3 regions of the Citrobacter sp. FDAARGOS_156 genome follow, and region 1 is predicted to be linked to each of the others. Evidence: predicted binding sites of a transcription regulator. Region 1 holds the regulator's gene; each other region holds the start of a gene.
The links. The regulator Fur, encoded in region 1, represses iron uptake genes when iron is present. The targets are predictions, from matches to a motif close to ATAATAATGAGAACNACTATCAA.
Positions count from the first base shown of each region.

Region 2: bfd (bacterioferritin-associated ferredoxin) is a predicted target of Fur. The motif match lies at 3,756-3,778, and genes of this name have one in related genera.
Region 3: AL515_RS10745 (TonB-dependent siderophore receptor) is a predicted target of Fur. The motif match lies at 3,156-3,178, and genes of this name have one in related genera.

Region 1 is NZ_CP014030.2:1,729,764-1,736,023, forward strand. It holds gene chiP (chitoporin ChiP) at 1-166, shown strand, start outside; gene chiQ (ChiQ/YbfN family lipoprotein) at 216-548, shown strand; gene tcuB (tricarballylate utilization 4Fe-4S protein TcuB) at 600-1,712, opposite strand; gene tcuA (FAD-dependent tricarballylate dehydrogenase TcuA) at 1,699-3,102, opposite strand; gene tcuR (tricarballylate utilization LysR family transcriptional regulator TcuR) at 3,200-4,126, opposite strand; gene fur (ferric iron uptake transcriptional regulator) at 4,255-4,701, opposite strand; gene AL515_RS08410 (ryhB-regulated fur leader peptide) at 4,694-4,780, opposite strand; gene fldA (flavodoxin FldA) at 4,991-5,521, opposite strand; gene ybfE (LexA regulated protein) at 5,677-5,964, opposite strand; gene ybfF (esterase) at 6,093-6,260, opposite strand, start outside.
Region 2 is NZ_CP014030.2:4,554,384-4,560,643, forward strand. It holds gene rplB (50S ribosomal protein L2) at 1-228, opposite strand, end outside; gene rplW (50S ribosomal protein L23) at 246-548, opposite strand; gene rplD (50S ribosomal protein L4) at 545-1,150, opposite strand; gene rplC (50S ribosomal protein L3) at 1,161-1,790, opposite strand; gene rpsJ (30S ribosomal protein S10) at 1,823-2,134, opposite strand; gene AL515_RS22575 (prepilin peptidase) at 2,515-2,982, shown strand; gene bfr (bacterioferritin) at 2,979-3,455, opposite strand; gene bfd (bacterioferritin-associated ferredoxin) at 3,527-3,721, opposite strand; gene tuf (elongation factor Tu) at 3,907-5,091, opposite strand; gene fusA (elongation factor G) at 5,161-6,260, opposite strand, start outside.
Region 3 is NZ_CP014030.2:2,224,967-2,231,226, reverse strand. It holds gene mfd (transcription-repair coupling factor) at 1-691, shown strand, start outside; gene ldtC (L,D-transpeptidase LdtC) at 839-1,804, shown strand; gene bhsA (multiple stress resistance protein BhsA) at 1,888-2,145, opposite strand; gene comR (TetR family copper-responsive transcriptional repressor ComR) at 2,389-3,024, shown strand; gene AL515_RS10745 (TonB-dependent siderophore receptor) at 3,278-5,458, shown strand; gene AL515_RS10740 (glycine zipper 2TM domain-containing protein) at 5,515-6,054, opposite strand; gene ndh (NADH-quinone dehydrogenase) at 6,223-6,260, opposite strand, start outside.

The DNA.
Region 1 (6,260 bases):
CTATACCCTGCAGGATGGCCGTGCGAAGGGCACTATGTTTAAACTGCACTTCACCCAGTACGACAACCATTCAGATATTCCGAGCTGGGGCGGTGGTTACGGTAACATCTTCCAGGATGAGCGTGACGTGAAATTCATCGTTATTGCTCCGTTCACCATCTTCTAATGCCGACAGAGGCAGGCCGCAAGCCTGCCGTTTTGTTGAGGAATGTGTTATGAAAAAGCTGATACTCATCGCCGTCATGGCATCAGGGCTGGTTGCCTGCGCGCAATCACCCGCGCCGAAAGAAGATAGCCGTCTTAAGGAAGCCTATAGCGCGTGTATCAATACCGCGCAGGGTTCGCCGGAGAAAATCGAAGCCTGCCAAAGCGTGTTGAATGTGCTGAAGAAAGAAAAACAGCACCAGCAGTTTGCGAATGAAGAAAGCGTGCGCGTACTGGATTACCAGCAGTGTATCCAGGCAACGCGTACGGGTAACGATCAATCCGTTAAGGCCGATTGTGATAAGGTCTGGCAGGAAATTCGCAGTAATAATACGGCGAAATAAAACGTGGTATGAACAAGAACGGGCGGAGAGATTTCTTCGCCCGTTTGCATTTTAGCGTCGTTTCTCAATTGCCCACTTGAGTAATGCCGCACAACGGTAAAATCCGTGGGCAAATTTTCCGTATGGGATGGTCAGAAATAGCGCCATCACGACACCAAGATGAATAGCAAGCAAAATAGCCATCCCTGAGGTATCTCTGCCTGCCAACAACGCTAAGCCCGTCAGACTCGTCAGTAGCAGCAACAGGATAAAACCGCGATCCATCGGTTTTTGCCGTGCGTCGCCCTGTAGCGGTGAGCGCTTAAGGTTCAGCCATAACAAACCCGCTGGGCCGACAACCAGGCCAATGCCGCCTAATGTGCCCAGCATGACCGGAACGCTGAGGAACGGATAGGGCGCTTCTATGTCGGCAAAGTAGTGATAGCCCGTTGCCACCACGGTGGCGGCAAAGCAGAGCAGAAAACCGTAGAAGGTGAAGTGATGGAAACGGCGGCGCATCAGGGTGAAGGCATCATCTGCTTCGTTACACCCTTTGCCGTGCCCGCCATCGAGATATTTCAGCGTCAGCGCATTGTGAGAGGCTTCAGCAATGTCAGAGGAACGCGGCATCCCCGGAGAAATCTCCCGCCAGAAGCGGATAACGCCCGCCATCAGCAGACCCATCGCCAGAATAAAGACTGAACCAAACATCCATGCCAGCAGGTTATGCGGGAAAATTTGGTAGAAATCTCCGGCCAGCGGGGGATGGAGTAACGTGCCTGTTAAACCTATAGCGAGGAGTAAAAACAGGATCAGACCGAAAACCAGCGACAGCGTCACGGTGACGCCTGCACGACGATAAAGCGCGCCAAAGGCGGCGGGTTGCGCGTAGTGCTGATAGGTTTCCAGCCTTACTTCTGCCATTGCTTTCGGTACATTGATAGCAAATTCATGGGGCGGTGCGTATTGACACGCGTGCAGGCAGGCGCCGCAGTTATGGCACAAGTTGGCCAGATAGTTGATATCCGCTTTACCGAATTCCAGACGCTGAGTCATCGCCGGGAACACGGCGCAAAAACCCTCGCAATAGCGGCAGGCATTGCAGACTTGCATAACTCGTTCAACTTCCGCTTCCGGCTCGGTTAGCATTTTCGCTTCGATAATTAATTTCTCAAGCGGTTTCATGATGTGCCTCCTCACGTGCTGCCAGAGCGGCTTCTTTTCCGGCAATACGGCCAAAGGTGGTCCCAATCGACATGCCTACACCTGCGGTGTAGCCTTTTCCCAGCACGTTGCCCGCCATCATCTCCCCGGCGACGAACAGATTGCGACTTGGACGCCCGGCAAAATGCACTGCGGCGTGTTCATTCACCTTTAACCCCAGGTAGGTGAAGGTGATCCCCGGACGTAAGGCATAGCCATAGTAAGGTGGCGTATCCAGTGGTCGCGCCCAATGTGTTTTTGCCGGTGTCAGATTTTGTGTTGCACAGTTATCCAGAGTGGTGTGGTCAAAGTGGCCTGGCAGGCAGGCGCTGTTGTACTGCATGACAGTATGGGTAAAGCGCTCAGTATCCAGTCCCAACTGGCGTGCCAGCTCTGCTAACGTAGTGGCCTGTGCGCCTGGAAAAACCGGGGGCATGAAGTGACCGATGGCTTTACTGTCGATAATGGAGTAACCAATTTGCCCGGGCTGGTGGGCGACCAGACGTCCCCAGATGGCATAACGTTTGGGCCAGAAATCCTCGCCTTCATCATAAAATCGTTCTGCATCGCGGTTCACTACGATGCCAAGCGAAACACAGTCCACGCGGGTGCAAATCCCGCCGTCATATAAGGGGGCCCGGGCATCAATCGCCACGCAGTGTGACTGGGAGGGGTCGCCGATGATGTCCGCGCCGGCATCGATCATAAATTTGAGCAGTACGCCCTGATTAAAGCGCGTGCCACGAATGAGGAAGTTATCCGCAGGCCATTCACCGCGGGCGTTCTCACCCCAGGCTTCTCGCAGCCATTCGCGGTTAGATTCAAACCCGCCAGCGGCAAGCACGCAGGTCTTTGCCGGAATGCGCTCTGCACCAGCCAGCGCCGCTACGAACTCGCCGTTGTGCAATTCAAGCGCCTGTACCGGGGTGTTATAGCGGATTTGCACGCCTAACTTTTCTGCGCTGCGATAATAGGCATTCACCAGGGCTTTCCCGCCGCCCATAAAAAAGGCATTGGTTCGCGCCACGTGTAGAGCGCCTGAGAGTGGAGGTTGAAAATTGACGCCGTGCTGGCGCATCCAGTCGCGACACTGTGATGAGGTACGGATCACCAGACGTGCCAGGGCTTCGTTGGTATTTCCTTCCGTTACGCGCAGCAGATCTTGCCAATACTCCTCTTCTGGATAGCTCTCCACCAGTACATCCTGTGGCGCATCATGCATACAGCGTAAATTACGCGTGTGTTGGGAGTTTCCTCCGCGCCATTCACGCGGGGCTGCCTCAAGCAACAGTACCGAAGCGCCTTGCTCCCGGGCGGTTAAGGCGGCACATAGTGCAGCATTGCCGCCGCCAATCACCAGAACATCAACCATCGCATACTCCATTACCACTTAACCAATTGTTAAGTTTGTAATTAAAATGTATACGAGTAAGTTGTGTGGACGCTATGACGCGATGCTAAACAGCCCTTTAATTATTGTAAAGGATCGCACCTGGCCAGTGTCCAGATTCCACCAGTTGATGCATCACTTTGGCTAGTACCACACGGGCAGCGAGACCTGCTGGGGTGAGTTCATCGTCAGAAAGGCTGACCAAAAAGTTGGGGCGGCTAAGTATGGGATTATGGATGCCAATCACTCTTAATGTCTCTTTATCGAGATGGGAAATTGCCGCACCGGGCTGAAGTGTTGCACCGATTCCGCTGCGAACGGCGTGCATCAGTAGCGTCAGGCCGTCAATTTCTGTCGCGATCTCAATGTTCAGCGCATGCTCCTGGCTGATAGCATCCAGTCTGCCGCGCAGACCATGTCCTGGGCTTGGCATTATCAATGGAATACGTGCCAATTGGGCTGGAGCAATATTGTCATCGGTAATATCAGCCAGTAGGGCATGAGTACCAATTAAAAATAGCCGTTCTTCGAGAATCGGTCTGGCGCTCCAGCGCAGGATCTTTTCTTTTTGAAATACCACCGCCAGATCAATCTGGCGGGTATTAATCATTCGTTCCAGGTTACCAGAGAGGCTTTCCACCACATGCAGGCGGACATCACTATAGCTTTCCCGCATGGCGTTGATGAAAGGCATCCCAAGAACGGAAGCAGTACTGGGGGCCATGCCGACGCTGACGTGCCCGGAAAGTCTGGCCTCCCGTGCGGCGAGGATCGCATCGTCTGCGTGACGGAGCGCCAGCTGTGCCTGGGCGTAAAATGCCAGTCCAGCGCTGGTGGGCGTCACGCCACGCGAGGTACGTTGCAGCAGACGTATGGCGAGTTCGTTTTCCAGGCGGGTCATTTGCTGGCTGAGCGCCGAAACACCGATACTGAGGTCGAGCGCCGCGCTACCCATGCTGCCGGTTTCTACAATGCGCACAAAATAACGTAGCTGGCGAAGTTCCATTTCGACTCTCCGGAAGGGACAATTGCTTTTTACATTAAAGCAACACAAGAGTGGAGGGAAGGGGAAACACGCTGATAACGCGCATAAAAAAAGCCAACCGGATGGTTGGCTTTTCAGAGAGCATTACATTACTTGCCGTCGTGCGCGTGCTCATCTTCGCGGCAATCGCCTTCAGCGCAGTGACCGTACAGATAGAGGCTATGGTTAGTTAAACGAATGCCATGTTTAGCCGCAATCTCACGTTGACGCGCTTCGATGGAGTCATCGCTGAACTCGACCACTTTGCCGCAGTCAAGGCAAATCAGGTGATCGTGATGATGCTGTTGAGTCAGTTCGAAGACGGATTTACCACCTTCAAAATTATGGCGGGTCACGATACCGGCATCATCAAACTGGTTCAGCACGCGATACACGGTCGCCAGACCAATTTCTTCACCCATGTCGATCAGGCGTTTGTATAAGTCTTCCGCACTGACGTGATGGTTATCCGGTTCCTGAAGAACTTCCAGAATCTTTAAACGAGGAAGCGTTACTTTCAGGCCAGCCTTCTTTAATGCGGTATTGTTGTCAGTCATGCGGAATCTGTCCTGTAGCTAAACGGTTCACTTCATTAACAGAAGTGACAGAAATTGCACTTGAGATAATGCGTATCATTATAGAACTGCCATGCCTAAATGAAAACTGCAAGTCTCTGGCAAATATTGTTAATCAAAACGTGGTATCACCAACAAACACACTGTGCAATACCCGATTGGCATCCAGCCATTGTACAGGGTCAGGCGAAAAAGTTACAAATTTGTAGCAATTATTTTGATTGGTTCTATCTATTGATGCGGCGCAGATGAATATCTACGCCGCACGAAATCAGGCATTGATGATTTCGTCGAGGTGCAGCTCTTCAGAGATCTGCTTAACCCATTTTTCTACGCGTTCAGCGGTCAGTTCCGGCTGGCGATCTTCATCGATAGCCAGACCGACAAAGTGGTCGTCATCTGCCAGACCTTTAGACGCTTCAAAATGGTAACCCGCCGTTGGCCAGTGGCCGACGATGGTGGCGCCGCGCGGCTCAATGATGTCACGGATGGTGCCTAACGCATCACAGAAATATTCTGCGTAATCTTCCTGGTCGCCACAGCCGAACAATGCCACCAGTTTACCGTTAAAATCAATGTCTTCGAGAGTAGGGAAGAAGTCGTCCCAGTCGCACTGCGCTTCACCGTAGTACCAGGTTGGGATGCCGAGCAGCAGAATGTCATACCCTTCCAGGTCTTCTTTGCTGCTTTTTGCAATGTCATGTACATCGGCAACGTCTTTACCAAGCTGTTTTTGAATCATTTTTGCGATATTTTCGGTATTACCGGTGTCGCTGCCGAAAAAGATGCCAGTGATTGCCATGAGTAAAATAACCTCTTGAAACTTATTGAAATGGTGGTGGCGCATTGCCCACGGATAAGGGCAATCATAGCAGAACAGTCAGGCATGCGGAAACAGCAAACACGCAGGACTGCACTCTGTGCTACACGATTTATGATTTAGAGCAGAAATTCAGACTAAGCCTGACCGCGCAATGCGGTGAGTTGGTTCATCAGCATCTCTTCGATGAGTTCACTGCGACTCATGTTGCGTGCCTCGGCCAGCTCGTTCAGAGCGTCAACGGCATCGGCGTTCAGTTTCAGTTCGACACGCTTAAGCCCGCGAACTTTGTCGCGTTTAAGCTGATTACGTTTGTTAATACGTAACTGTTCATCACGCGAGAGCGGATTAGTTTTGGGTCGTCCCGGGCGACGCTCCTGCGCGAACAGATCTAATGTCGTACGGTCCGTTTGTTCTTTGGCCATGATCTTGGTGACTTCGGGGAAACAATCAGCCAGGCGTCCGCCCGGATGGATAGCGCGCCATAATACATCAGCAGGGGAGGCGCGCCAACGCCCACGCGCGTAATCACGCGCGGACGCTGAGTTTTTAATCAGTTAACCTGCTCGCTCAGATAACGACGGATGGCGCGCAGCACCGCATCGGGTTTTTCCGCATGTACCCAATGGCCTGCGCCGGCAATAACGTGTGCGCGGGCCTGCGGGAATTGCGCCAGTAGCTGTTCGCGATATGCTTCGGTCACATAAGGTGAATTACCGCC
Region 2 (6,260 bases), 1.9 Mb from region 1:
TGCCGGGATACCGTCTTTGTTGCGTTTGAAGTCAACAATACGATAAGCCTGCTTGTGACCACCACCGATGTGACGAGTGGTGATGCGGCCATTGTTGTTACGACCACCGGATTTGCTGTTTTTTTCAACCAGCGGAGCAAAAGGTTTGCCCTTGTGCAGCTCTGGGTTGACCACTTTAACAACGTGGCGACGACCCGGAGATGTCGGTTTACATTTAACAACTGCCATTGTATTACTCCTCCGACTTACTCAGCGCCGCCGACGAAGTCCAGATTCTGGCCTTCCTTCAGGGTGACGTAAGCTTTTTTCCAGTCGCTACGACGACCGATACGCTGTCCGTGACGTTTAACTTTCCCTTTAACTACCAGGGTGTTAACGACTTCGACTTCGACTTCAAACAGTTTCTGCACAGCAGCTTTGATTTCTGCTTTGGTCGCGTCTTTAGCAACTTTGAGAACGATGGTGTTAGTTTTTTCCATCGCAGTAGACGCTTTTTCAGAAACGTGCGGTGCGCGCAGCACTTTCAGCAGACGTTCTTCACGAATCATGCCAGCATCTCCTCAACTTGCTTAACAGCATCAGCAGTCATTACGACTTTGTCGAAGGCGATCAGGCTAACCGGGTCGATACCAGTTGCATCGCGTACGTCAACCTTGTGCAGGTTGCGCGCAGCCAGGAACAGGTTCTCGTCCAGCTCACCGGTGATGATCAGCACATCTTCCAGAGCCATGTCTTTCAGTTTCTGTGCCAGCAGCTTAGTTTTAGGCGCTTCAACAGAGAATGATTCGACAACGATCAGACGATCCTGACGTACCAGTTCGGACAGAATGCTTTTCAGCGCGCCGCGGTACATCTTTTTGTTTACTTTTTGACTGTGGTCCTGTGGACGAGCAGCGAAGGTCACGCCACCTGAACGCCAGATCGGGCTCTTGATAGAACCTGAACGCGCACGGCCGGTACCTTTCTGGCGCCACGGCTTTTTGCCTGAACCAGTTACTTCAGCACGAGTCTTCTGAGCACGAGTACCCTGACGAGCACCAGCTGCATAAGCAACAACAACCTGGTGAACCAGCGCTTCGTTGAAATCACGACCGAAGGTAGTTTCGGAAACAGTCAGCGCGCTCTGCGCGTCTTTCAATACTAATTCCATTGCTATCCCCTTACGCCTTCACAGCTGGTTTAACGATCAGGTCGCAACCGGTCGCACCCGGAACACCACCTTTAACCAGCAGCAGGTTGCGCTCAGCGTCAACACGTACTACGTCCAGGCTCTGAACGGTTACACGTTCGTTGCCCAGCTGACCTGCCATTTTCTTGCCTTTGAACACTTTGCCCGGAGTCTGGTTCTGACCGATAGAACCCGGAACGCGGTGAGACAAGGAGTTACCGTGAGTAGCGTCCTGGGTACGGAAGTTCCAGCGCTTAACGGTACCAGCGAAACCTTTACCTTTAGAGGTACCGGTTACGTCAACTTTTTTAACGTCAGCAAACAGTTCAACGCTAATGTTCTGACCAACGGTGTATTCTTCACCATCTGCCAGACGGAACTCCCACAGGCCGCGGCCAGCTTCTACGCCAGCTTTAGCAAAGTGGCCAGCTTCCGGCTTAGTTACGCGGTTAGCTTTTTTAGCACCGGTGGTAACCTGAACAGCGCGATAGCCATCGTTAGCCAGATCTTTAACCTGAGTAACGCGGTTTGCTTCAACTTCGATAACGGTTACTGGGATAGATACGCCATCTTCAGTGAAGATGCGGGTCATACCCACTTTTTTACCGACTAAACCAATCATTGTATCAACCTCTCAATCGCTCGATGACCTGATTAACCCAGGCTGATCTGCACGTCTACACCGGCAGCCAGGTCCAGACGCATCAGAGCATCAACGGTTTTTTCAGTTGGCTCAACGATGTCAACCAGACGCTTGTGAGTACGGATCTCGTACTGATCACGCGCGTCTTTGTTGACGTGCGGGGAGATCAGAACGGTGAAACGCTCTTTGCGGGTCGGCAGCGGGATCGGACCACGAACCTGCGCACCAGTGCGCTTGGCAGTCTCGACGATTTCCGCGGTTGATTGATCGATCAGACGATGATCAAACGCTTTCAAACGGATACGGATTCTTTGGTTCTGCATGAGACCAGAGCTCCAATTATTTTATAGACGAAATAGTTACTCCTCAAACCCATTACGATTGATGGGAGAGTGTAACCGTTCTTACAGAGTTCCCCGATTGGGAACATTGTCTGGTATTGCTTTCGCATTACCGGTGGCTCATATCGAACCGCTGTCAATATTAGACAAGCCCGCGCATTATACGTAAATCTCAGCCTTAAGCAAGTGCCGCGTAGAAATTAATCACTCTTACGCAGATGCGAGTGCTATCCCACTCTGATTGTATACGCTTTTACGCGACGCAAATTCCCTGGAAAGACGCCAGCAAAATGGATATTCGGGCGTTGTGCAGTTAGCGCTACTTACCTGATAGTTAGCTCTTTCTCGCACCGGATTGAGGCATGAATACTGAACTTCCCTTTTTGCTGATTTATATCTCTCTATCCGGACTGCTTGGGGTTCAGGATTTGCGTACTGGCCTATTGCCCGACAAATTCACCTGCCCTCTTCTCTGGAGTGGTCTTCTTTTTCATCAATGTTGCAACCCCACACAGTTGTCCGATGCACTTTGGGGAGCCATTGCAGGGTATGGTGTATTTTCTCTGTTCTATTGGGGATACCGCCTGGCATGGCATCAAGAAGGATTAGGCTATGGAGACGTAAAATTTCTCGCCGCACTTGGCGCGTGGCATCGATGGGACTCATTACCTCTGTTGATCTTACTTGCCGCCGGGCTGGCTTGCTGCATTACAGGTGTAGCATTTATAACGCATGGAAAAAAGAAACTAAAAAACCCGCTGCCTTTTGGGCCATATCTGGCGGCTGCGGGTTTTGTTGTTGGCTGGCTAAATCTGATACAGGGCGGTTAGTCGCTGACCTTAATTTGCGATTGCAGATAGTTTTGCAATCCAAGTTTTCCAATCAGATCCAACTCCGTTTCGAGCCAATCGATATGCCCTTCTTCTTCGGTCAGGATCTCAATCATCATGTCCCGACTAACATAGTCATGAACGCTATCGGCGTAAGCAATGGCTTCGCGTAAATCTTTCGCACCATCAAGCTCGAGTCGAAGATCGGATTGCAGCATCTCTTCAACATCTTCACCAATCCCCAACTTACCTAGATCTTGTAAGTTTGGGAGACCTTCTAAGAATAAAATACGCTCAATATATTTATCAGCGTGTTTCATCTCATCTATTGATTCATGGTACTCAACATCATTGAGGCGAGTCAGTCCCCAGTTTTTAAACATACGGGCATGGAGAAAATACTGGTTGATTGCGACAAGCTCATTTCCCAATAGTTTATTGAGATAATTTATGATTTTAACATCACCTTTCATTTTATAGTCCCTCCGCTTCCACTCTTAGAGCGTAGATGGGGCTACAGGGATGTCAAAAAAAAGAGTGTGACTTAGGCGATCTCTTTAAATTCTGGCATTTGAGTTAATTCATCCTGCATGACTTCACGCGCAGCACGAATGCACTTACCGCACTGATTTCCAACAGGAATAAACTTACGTAATTGCTGAAAGGACTGAGGATGAAACTGGCGAACAGCCTGACGAATTTTTTTATCACTTATCGCATTACACAAACAAACGTACATGATCGCTCCCGTTCAATTTCTGCGCAAAGTGTAAATGAGAATAGTTATGATTACAATAGCACAACGCTATTTACGCGGCGGGAGAATGAATAAAAAATGCGAATAAATATGACAGCTACTAAATTGCAGGCAGCAAAAAGGGCGCCTAAGCGCCCTTTTTAAGCTCAAAGCCAATTAATCAATAATTAGCTCATTACTTTAGCAACAACGCCCGCACCTACAGTACGGCCGCCTTCACGGATTGCGAAACGCAGACCGTCATCCATCGCGATCGGGTGGATCAGGGTAACAACCATTTTGATGTTGTCGCCCGGCATTACCATCTCTACGCCTTCCGGCAGTTCGATGGTACCCGTCACGTCAGTAGTACGGAAGTAGAACTGCGGACGGTAGCCTTTGAAGAACGGAGTATGACGGCCGCCTTCGTCTTTGGACAGAATGTACACTTCAGATTCGAACTTGGTGTGCGGCTTGATAGAGCCCGGCTTAGCCAGTACCTGACCACGTTCGATTTCTTCACGTTTGATACCACGCAGCAGAACACCAACGTTCTCACCAGCACGGCCTTCGTCCAGCAGTTTGCGGAACATTTCAACGCCGGTACAGGTAGACTTGGCAGTCTCTTTGATACCAACGATTTCAACTTCTTCACCAACTTTGATGATACCGCGTTCTACACGACCGGTAACAACGGTACCACGACCGGAGATGGAGAATACGTCTTCGATTGGCAGCAGGAACGGCTTATCGATAGCACGTTCTGGTTCCGGGATGTAAGAATCCAGGAAGCCAGCCAGTTCGATGATTTTCGCTTCCCACTCTGCTTCGCCTTCCAGCGCTTTCAGAGCAGAACCACGAACGATCGGAGTGTCGTCGCCCGGGAAATCGTACTGAGACAGAAGTTCACGAACTTCCATTTCTACCAGTTCCAGCAGCTCTTCGTCATCAACCATGTCGCATTTGTTCAGGAACACGATGATGTACGGAACGCCTACCTGACGACCCAGCAGGATGTGCTCACGAGTCTGCGGCATCGGGCCGTCAGTCGCAGCAACAACCAGGATCGCGCCGTCCATCTGCGCAGCACCGGTGATCATGTTTTTAACATAGTCGGCGTGGCCCGGGCAGTCTACGTGTGCGTAGTGGCGAGTCGGGGTGTCATATTCAACGTGAGAAGTGTTGATGGTGATACCACGAGCTTTTTCTTCCGGCGCGTTATCGATCTGGTCGAATGCACGAGCAGCACCGCCGTAGGTTTTAGCCAGTACGGTAGTGATTGCAGCGGTCAGGGTAGTTTTACCGTGGTCAACGTGGCCGATGGTGCCGACGTTAACGTGCGGTTTTGTACGTTCAAATTTTTCTTTAGACACGGCTATATTCCTTACTATAGTGCTCTCCCCTATGGAGAGAGCACGGGACTTAGGTTTTAATCCTGTGGATTATTTACCACGGGCTTCAATAACGGCCTGAGCAACGTTGTTCGGCGCATCGTCGTACTTCAGGAACTCCATGGAGTAAGAAGCACGGCCTTTGGTCAGAGAACGCAGCTGGGTTGCATATCCGAACATTTCAGACAGCGGAACTTCAGCATGGATAACAACGCCAGTGACGTTGGATTCCTGACCACGAAGCATACCACGACGGCGGCTCAAGTCACCGATTACGTCACCGGTGTTCTCTTCCGGAGTCTCTACTTCAACCTTCATGATAGGCTCAAGCAGAACTGGTTTCGCTTTCTTAAAGCCATCTTTGAAGGCGATAGAAGCGGCCAGTTTAAACGCCAGCTCAGAGGAGTCAACGTCATGGTAAGAACCGAAGTGCAGACGCACGCCCAGATCAACAACCGGGTAACCAGCCAGCGGGCCAGATTTCAGCTGTTCCTGGATGCCTTTATCAACGGCCGGGATGTATTCGCCAGGAATTACACCACCTTTGATGTCGTTGATGAACTCGTAGCCTTTCGGGTTTGAACCCGGCTCCAGCGGGTACATGTCGATAACAACATGACCGTACTGACCGCGACCACCAGACTGCTTAGCGTGTTTACCTTCGATATCGGTAACTTTCGCGCGAATCGCTTCACGGTAAGCAACCTGAGGTTTACCGACGTTCGCTTCAACGTTGAATTCACGCTTCATACGGTCAACGATGATGTCGAGGTGCAGCTCACCCATACCAGCGATAATGGTCTGGTTAGATTCTTCGTCAGTCCATACGCGGAATGACGGGTCTTCTTTAGCCAGACGGCCCAGAGCCAGACCCATTTTTTCCTGGTCAGCTTTGGTTTTCGGTTCTACCGCGATGGAAATTACCGGCTCAGGGAATTCCATACGTTCCAGAATGATCGGGTGATCCGGGTCACACAGAGTGTCACCAGTGGTCACGTCTTTCAGACCGATAGCAGCAGCGATATCGCCCGCGCGAACTTCTTTGATCTCTTCACGTTTGTTAGCGTGCATCTGTACGATACGGCCGAAACGTTCACGTGCAGTTTTCACGGAGTTCAGGATGGTGTCACCGGAGTTAACCACACCAGAGT
Region 3 (6,260 bases), 500 kb from region 1:
AAAAGCGATGACCACCGATGCACAAAAACGCCTTGAGGCAATTGCATCACTGGAAGATTTGGGTGCAGGTTTTGCGCTAGCCACTCACGACCTCGAAATTCGCGGCGCGGGGGAACTGCTGGGCGAAGATCAGAGCGGTTCGATGGAAACCATCGGCTTCTCACTATACATGGAACTGCTGGAGAACGCGGTTGACGCGCTAAAAGAGGGACGCGAACCGTCACTCGAAGATCTCACCAACCAGCAAACTGAAGTCGAGTTGCGGATGCCGTCACTATTGCCAGATGACTACATCCCCGATGTGAATACGCGACTGTCGTTCTACAAGCGCATTGCCAGTGCGAAAGGCGAAAACGAGCTGGAAGAAATTAAGGTCGAGCTGATAGACCGTTTTGGTTTGTTGCCTGACCCGGCCCGTACGTTGCTGGATATTGCCCGTTTGCGCCAGCAAGCGCAAAAACTTGGTATCAGAAAGCTAGAAGGCAATGAAAAAGGCGGGACGATTGAGTTTGCCGAGAAGAACCACGTCAACCCGGTGTGGCTGATTGGCTTACTGCAAAAGCAACCGCAACACTTCCGTCTGGATGGCCCAACCAGGCTGAAGTTCATGCAAGATTTAGCTGAGCGTAAAACCCGTATCGACTGGGTACGTCAGTTTATGCGTCAACTGGAAGAAAACGCCATAGCATAGCGTTCCGGCCGGGTGAGCACGGTGCTTGCCCGGCCGATGAATTTACAAACTCTTTGCACTTCCCTGCACTTCCCGACACAGCAAACCGCCATAATTCCTGTTTACTTTTACATAATAAAAACCACGTAAAAACAATGGATTTAGGTGATGTTAAACAATAAACGACTCTCTCGCTGGCTAACGCTTTTTACGCTCGCGGCGACCGTCGCATTAGCGCTCCCGGCTCAAGCGAATACCTGGCCGCTCCCGCCGCCGGGCAGCAAACTGGTGGGCGAAAATGCCACTCACGTTGTCGAAAACAACGGCGGATCGCTGGAAGCCATTGCGAAAAAATACAACGTCGGCTTTTTAGCGCTGCTGCAGGCTAACCCCGGCGTCGATCCATACGTACCTCGCCCGGGCAGTGTTTTAACCATCCCATTGCAAACTCTGCTACCGGATGCCCCACGCGAAGGGATTGTCATTAACCTCGCCGAACTGCGTCTTTACTATTACCAGCCAGGGACAAAATCGGTGACCGTGTATCCCATTGGCATTGGCCAGTTAGGCGGTGACACGCTAACCCCGACAATGGTAACCACCATTTCGGATAAACGCGCCAACCCCACCTGGACACCAACAGCGAATATCCGAGCACGGTATAAAGCCAATGGTATCGACCTCCCTGCCGTAGTACCTGCCGGGCCGGATAACCCGATGGGCCATCATGCAATCCGCTTAGCGGCTTACGGCGGTGTGTATTTGCTGCATGGAACCAACGCGGATTTTGGCATCGGTATGCGTGTTAGTTCCGGGTGTATTCGCCTGCGTGACGGTGATATTGAAACCTTATTCCGTCAGGTTACGCCGGGAACCAAAGTGAACATCATCAACACGCCGATTAAAGCCTCCGTTGAACCTAACGGTATGCGCCTGGTTGAAGTACACCAACCGCTGTCAGAAAAGATTAATGACGACCCGCAGTTACTGCCAATCGTGTTGAATTCATCAATGCAGAACTTTAAAAATGCGGCACAAACAGACGCAGCTGTGATGGAGCATGCAATGGAGCTACGTTCAGGCATGCCTGTAGACGTGACACGCCATCACGATGCTCCTGCACAAACGCTGTAAATTCAGGTTATAAAAAAACCCCGCCGGTTTGTTCCCGCGGGGTTTTTTATTGAATTCGCAGTGGCATTGCGAGGGCTTACAACTTATTTATAGATAACTGCAGTCCCGTGAAGGGTGTTAGGACCGGTAACAGAAGTAATACGGAATGACTTCGCCCCCATTTCATCTGCTTTCTGTGCCAGTTGATCTTCCAGAGAACCTAAATTAGTCCCGGCGTTGGCGGAGATAATACCGACTTTCTGTTGGCCTGCAGGTGTAGCCTGAACTTCAACAGCGGCAAAGCTTGCAAATGAAAGTGAGCTCAGGACAGCAGCGACAAAAAGAGTTTTTACGTTTTTCATGATAGTGACCTTTAGCAGATGAATGTGTGCCGTAAGCGATTAACTTAACGATCGATAGATAAATCATAGATGTGATCCAGGTCACACGTCAACATTTTTTTATAACGATTGTTATTTAAAGTACAAAGGTCTTATTTTTCATATCAATAGCATTGAATTATTTTTATCTTGAATGCACTGGAGTGTCTGCGCGATTATTTTTATAATGGTTATTCAATAAACCCAACCAGGTACAACGGCACCATGACAACTGAAACGACAGGTTGTGCAAAAAAAAGCCGTGGCCGACCAAAAGTGTTCGACAGGGAAGCCGCGCTTGATAAGGCCATGACACTCTTCTGGCAGCACGGATATGAAGCGACATCGCTCGCCGATCTCGTAGAAGCAACCGGGGCAAAAGCGCCTACGCTGTATGCAGAATTTACCAATAAGGAAGGACTGTTTCGTGCCGTGCTGGACCGCTATATCAGTCGCTTCGCGGCAAAACACGAAGCCCAACTGTTTTGTGAAGAAAAAAGCCTCGAATCTGCACTTGAGGACTATTTCACCGCCATAGCGACCTGCTTCACCAGTAAAGACACGCCTGCGGGATGTTTCATGATTAACACATCCGCTACGCTGGCCGCCTCCTCCCGGGACATTGCGCACACGGTTAAATCCCGTCACGCCATGCAGGAACAGACGCTGGCTCAGTTTCTGCATCAACGACAGGAAAAGGGTGAAATACCAGCACACTGCGATGTACAAAAGTTGGCTGAATATCTGAACTGTATTTTGCAGGGTATGTCGATCAGCGCCCGCGAAGGAGCCTCGTTCGAAAAACTGATGCAGATCGCGCACACCACATTACGATTGTGGCCTGAACTGATTAAAGATTAACCATCCCCACACTACCCACGTCTTAATGTCATCACCGGGAGCTTACGCTGCTCCTGGTGGAAACGGCACATTTTAACCCCTACATTCTTTATTGTTTTCATTGGGTTAATGCATTTATTTTGTAAAATACATTGATAATGTCAATCATTATCAGCAATATTCGCATTTGTTTTAATACCCGTTTCATAATGTAACGATCGGTTTCCATGCCGTAAAAATAAAAACAGGCCAACAAATTTTATAAGGAATACAAATGAATAAGCATCTCTGGGTGCTCAATCCTCTGTTACTGTCTTTAACCCTACCGGCAATGGCGGCAGAAGAAGAAGATCTCATCGTCAGCGCCAACCGGAGCCAACGCACCGTGGCAGAAATGGCGCAAACGACATGGGTTATCGAAGGCAGAGAGATTGAACAGCAGGTTCAGGGGGGGAAAGAGTTTAAAGATGTTCTGGCTCAGTTGATCCCCGGAATCGACGTTAGCAGCCAGGGACGGACCAACTACGGGATGAACATGCGTGGTCGCGCCATCGTTGTGCTTATTGACGGTGTTCGTCTCAACTCTTCCCGCACCGACAGCCGCCAGCTCGACTCCATTGATCCGTTTAATATTGCACACATTGAAGTTATCTCCGGGGCAACATCACTGTATGGCGGCGGAAGTACCGGTGGTTTGATCAACATCGTCACCAAAAAAGGTCAGTCTGAGCGTGAAGTTGAACTCGAACTGGGCAGCAAAAGCGGTTTCAACAACAGTAACGATCATGACGAGCGTGTTGCCGCCGCAGTGAGCGGAGGAACCGACCGCGCATCCGGACGCATGTCTGTCGCTTATCAACGGTTTGGGGGGTGGTATGATGCCAACCACGACGCCTTAATGCTCGATAATACCCAAACCGGTCTGCAGCATTCCGATCGCCTGGATCTGATGGGTACCGGGACGATTGAGCTTGATGACAACCGCCAGCTGCAGCTGGTTACGCAGTACTACAAAAGCCAGGGAGATGACGACTACGGACTGGATCTCGGCAAGAACATGTCTGCCGTGACGGGAACCGGCAATGCTCATACCAGCAGCGGTCTCAATTCCGACCGTATCCCCGGCACGGAACGACATCTGATCAGTCTGCAATATTCCGATGCCAATTTCTTCGGCCAGAATCTGGTCAGCCAGATCTATTACCGTGACGAATCACTTAAATTCTATCCCTTCCCTACGCTGAGCAAAGGTAAGGTCACCAGTTTCTCCGCATCACAGCAGGATACTGACCAGTTTGGTGCCAAAATCACCCTCAACAGCCAGCTGATGGAAAACTGGGAACTGACATGGGGTATCGACGCCGATCACGAAACATTCGATTCCAATCAAGAATTCTTCGATCTGGCTTATTCCCTCCCCTCTGGCGGTATGGATAACCGAACGGCCTACACCACCGGGCGCTATCCCGGTTACAGCATCACCAACTTCGCGCCTTTCCTGCAAAACAGCTACGACATTAATGACATCTTTACGCTCAGCGGTGGTATCCGCTACCAGTGGACTGAAAACCGCGTTGATGATTTTGTCGGCTATACGCAACAACAAGGCATCGCAACGGGTCTGGCGAACTCTGCTGATAGTATCCCGGGTGGCAAAGCAGACTATGATAACTTCCTGTTTAATGCGGGCATCCTCGCACACCTGACCGATCGCCAGCAGACCTGGTTCAACTTCTCTCAAGGTGTGGAACTTCCCGACCCCGGAAAATACTACGGCAACGGTACCTACTCGCTGGTTGGCGATCATTATCAGCTCCAGCGCAGTGTTAACGTAGCGGATTCACGTCTGGAAGGCATTAAAGTTAACTCTTACGAACTGGGGTGGCGCTACACCGGCGATAACCTGCGTACACAGCTCGCCGCTTACTATTCCACGTCTGATAAATCGATCGTCGTTAACCGCAACGATATGACCATTAACGTACAACCCGACGATCGCCGGATTTATGGCCTTGAAGGCGCGGTGGATTATTTCATTGCTGATACAGACTGGAGTCTGGGAAGTAACTTCAACATCATTAAATCGGAAGTGAAGCAAAACGGTAAATGGCAAAAATGGGATGTCACTCTGGCTTCGCCATCTAAAGCAACCGCATGGGTTGGCTGGGCGCCAGAACCGTGGTCTCTGCGAGTACAGAGCCAGCAGACATTTGACCTGAGCGACGCCAGTGGCAACAAGCTGGATGGGTACAATACGATGGACTTTATCGGCAGCTATCAGCTCCCGCTGGGTAAACTGACCTTTAGCGTTGAGAATCTGCTGAATGAAGAGTACACCACCCTCTGGGGACAGCGTGCACCGTTACTCTACAGCCCGACTTATGGCAGTCCATCCTTGTATGAATACAAAGGTCGGGGTCGCACCTTTGGTTTGAACTATGCCTTAACCTTCTGATAAAAAAAGCCCCCCAGCCTGAGCGATGGGGGGCTAATATTCATGATAACGCTATTTTACGCCTTGTTATTCAGAACCAACTGGCCGTTGTTATCCAGCGGAATTTGCGTACCGGGATCTTTATCCATGCGGATTTTGCCCTGCTGATCGCCAATTTTATACGTTACGTCGTAGCCCAGCATTTTTTCTGATTTGTCATACACTGTTTTACAACGTTGTTGTGTGGTTGTGTACGTATCGTTTTCCTGCATTGACCCCTGAATCTGGTTACCTGCATAACCACCACCTAACGCACCGGCAACGGTCGCAATGTCTTTGCCGCGGCCACCACCAAACTGATGACCAATTACGCCCCCGGCAACCGCGCCCAGCACGGAACCGGCAATACGGTTTTCATCCTGTACAGGTTTACGGTGAGTAACCGTTACGTTACGACATTCCTGGCGCGGTGTTTTTACCGTTTCTTTAATCGGTGTTGCAGAGACGACTTGTGCAAACTGTGGGCCACGCTCAAAAACGTTTAGACTGGCCACCGCTGCAACACCCAGCGCAGCAGCTACGCCAATCCCTATACCCGCCAACATTGATTTATTCACGGGACTTCCTCCTTTTTTGCTATTAGCAACAACTTTGCAACAGAAGGTAAATAATGCCAATCAGATTACGGATGAAAATCGCGGAGAAAGGGGGTAAAGCAGCATGATTCAGAGAACTCTGAAAGAAAGTGCCGGATGAAGCATTCCATCCGGCATTATAAGCCAGTATTAGTGCAGTTTAAGACGCGGACGAATCACCCGGTTAA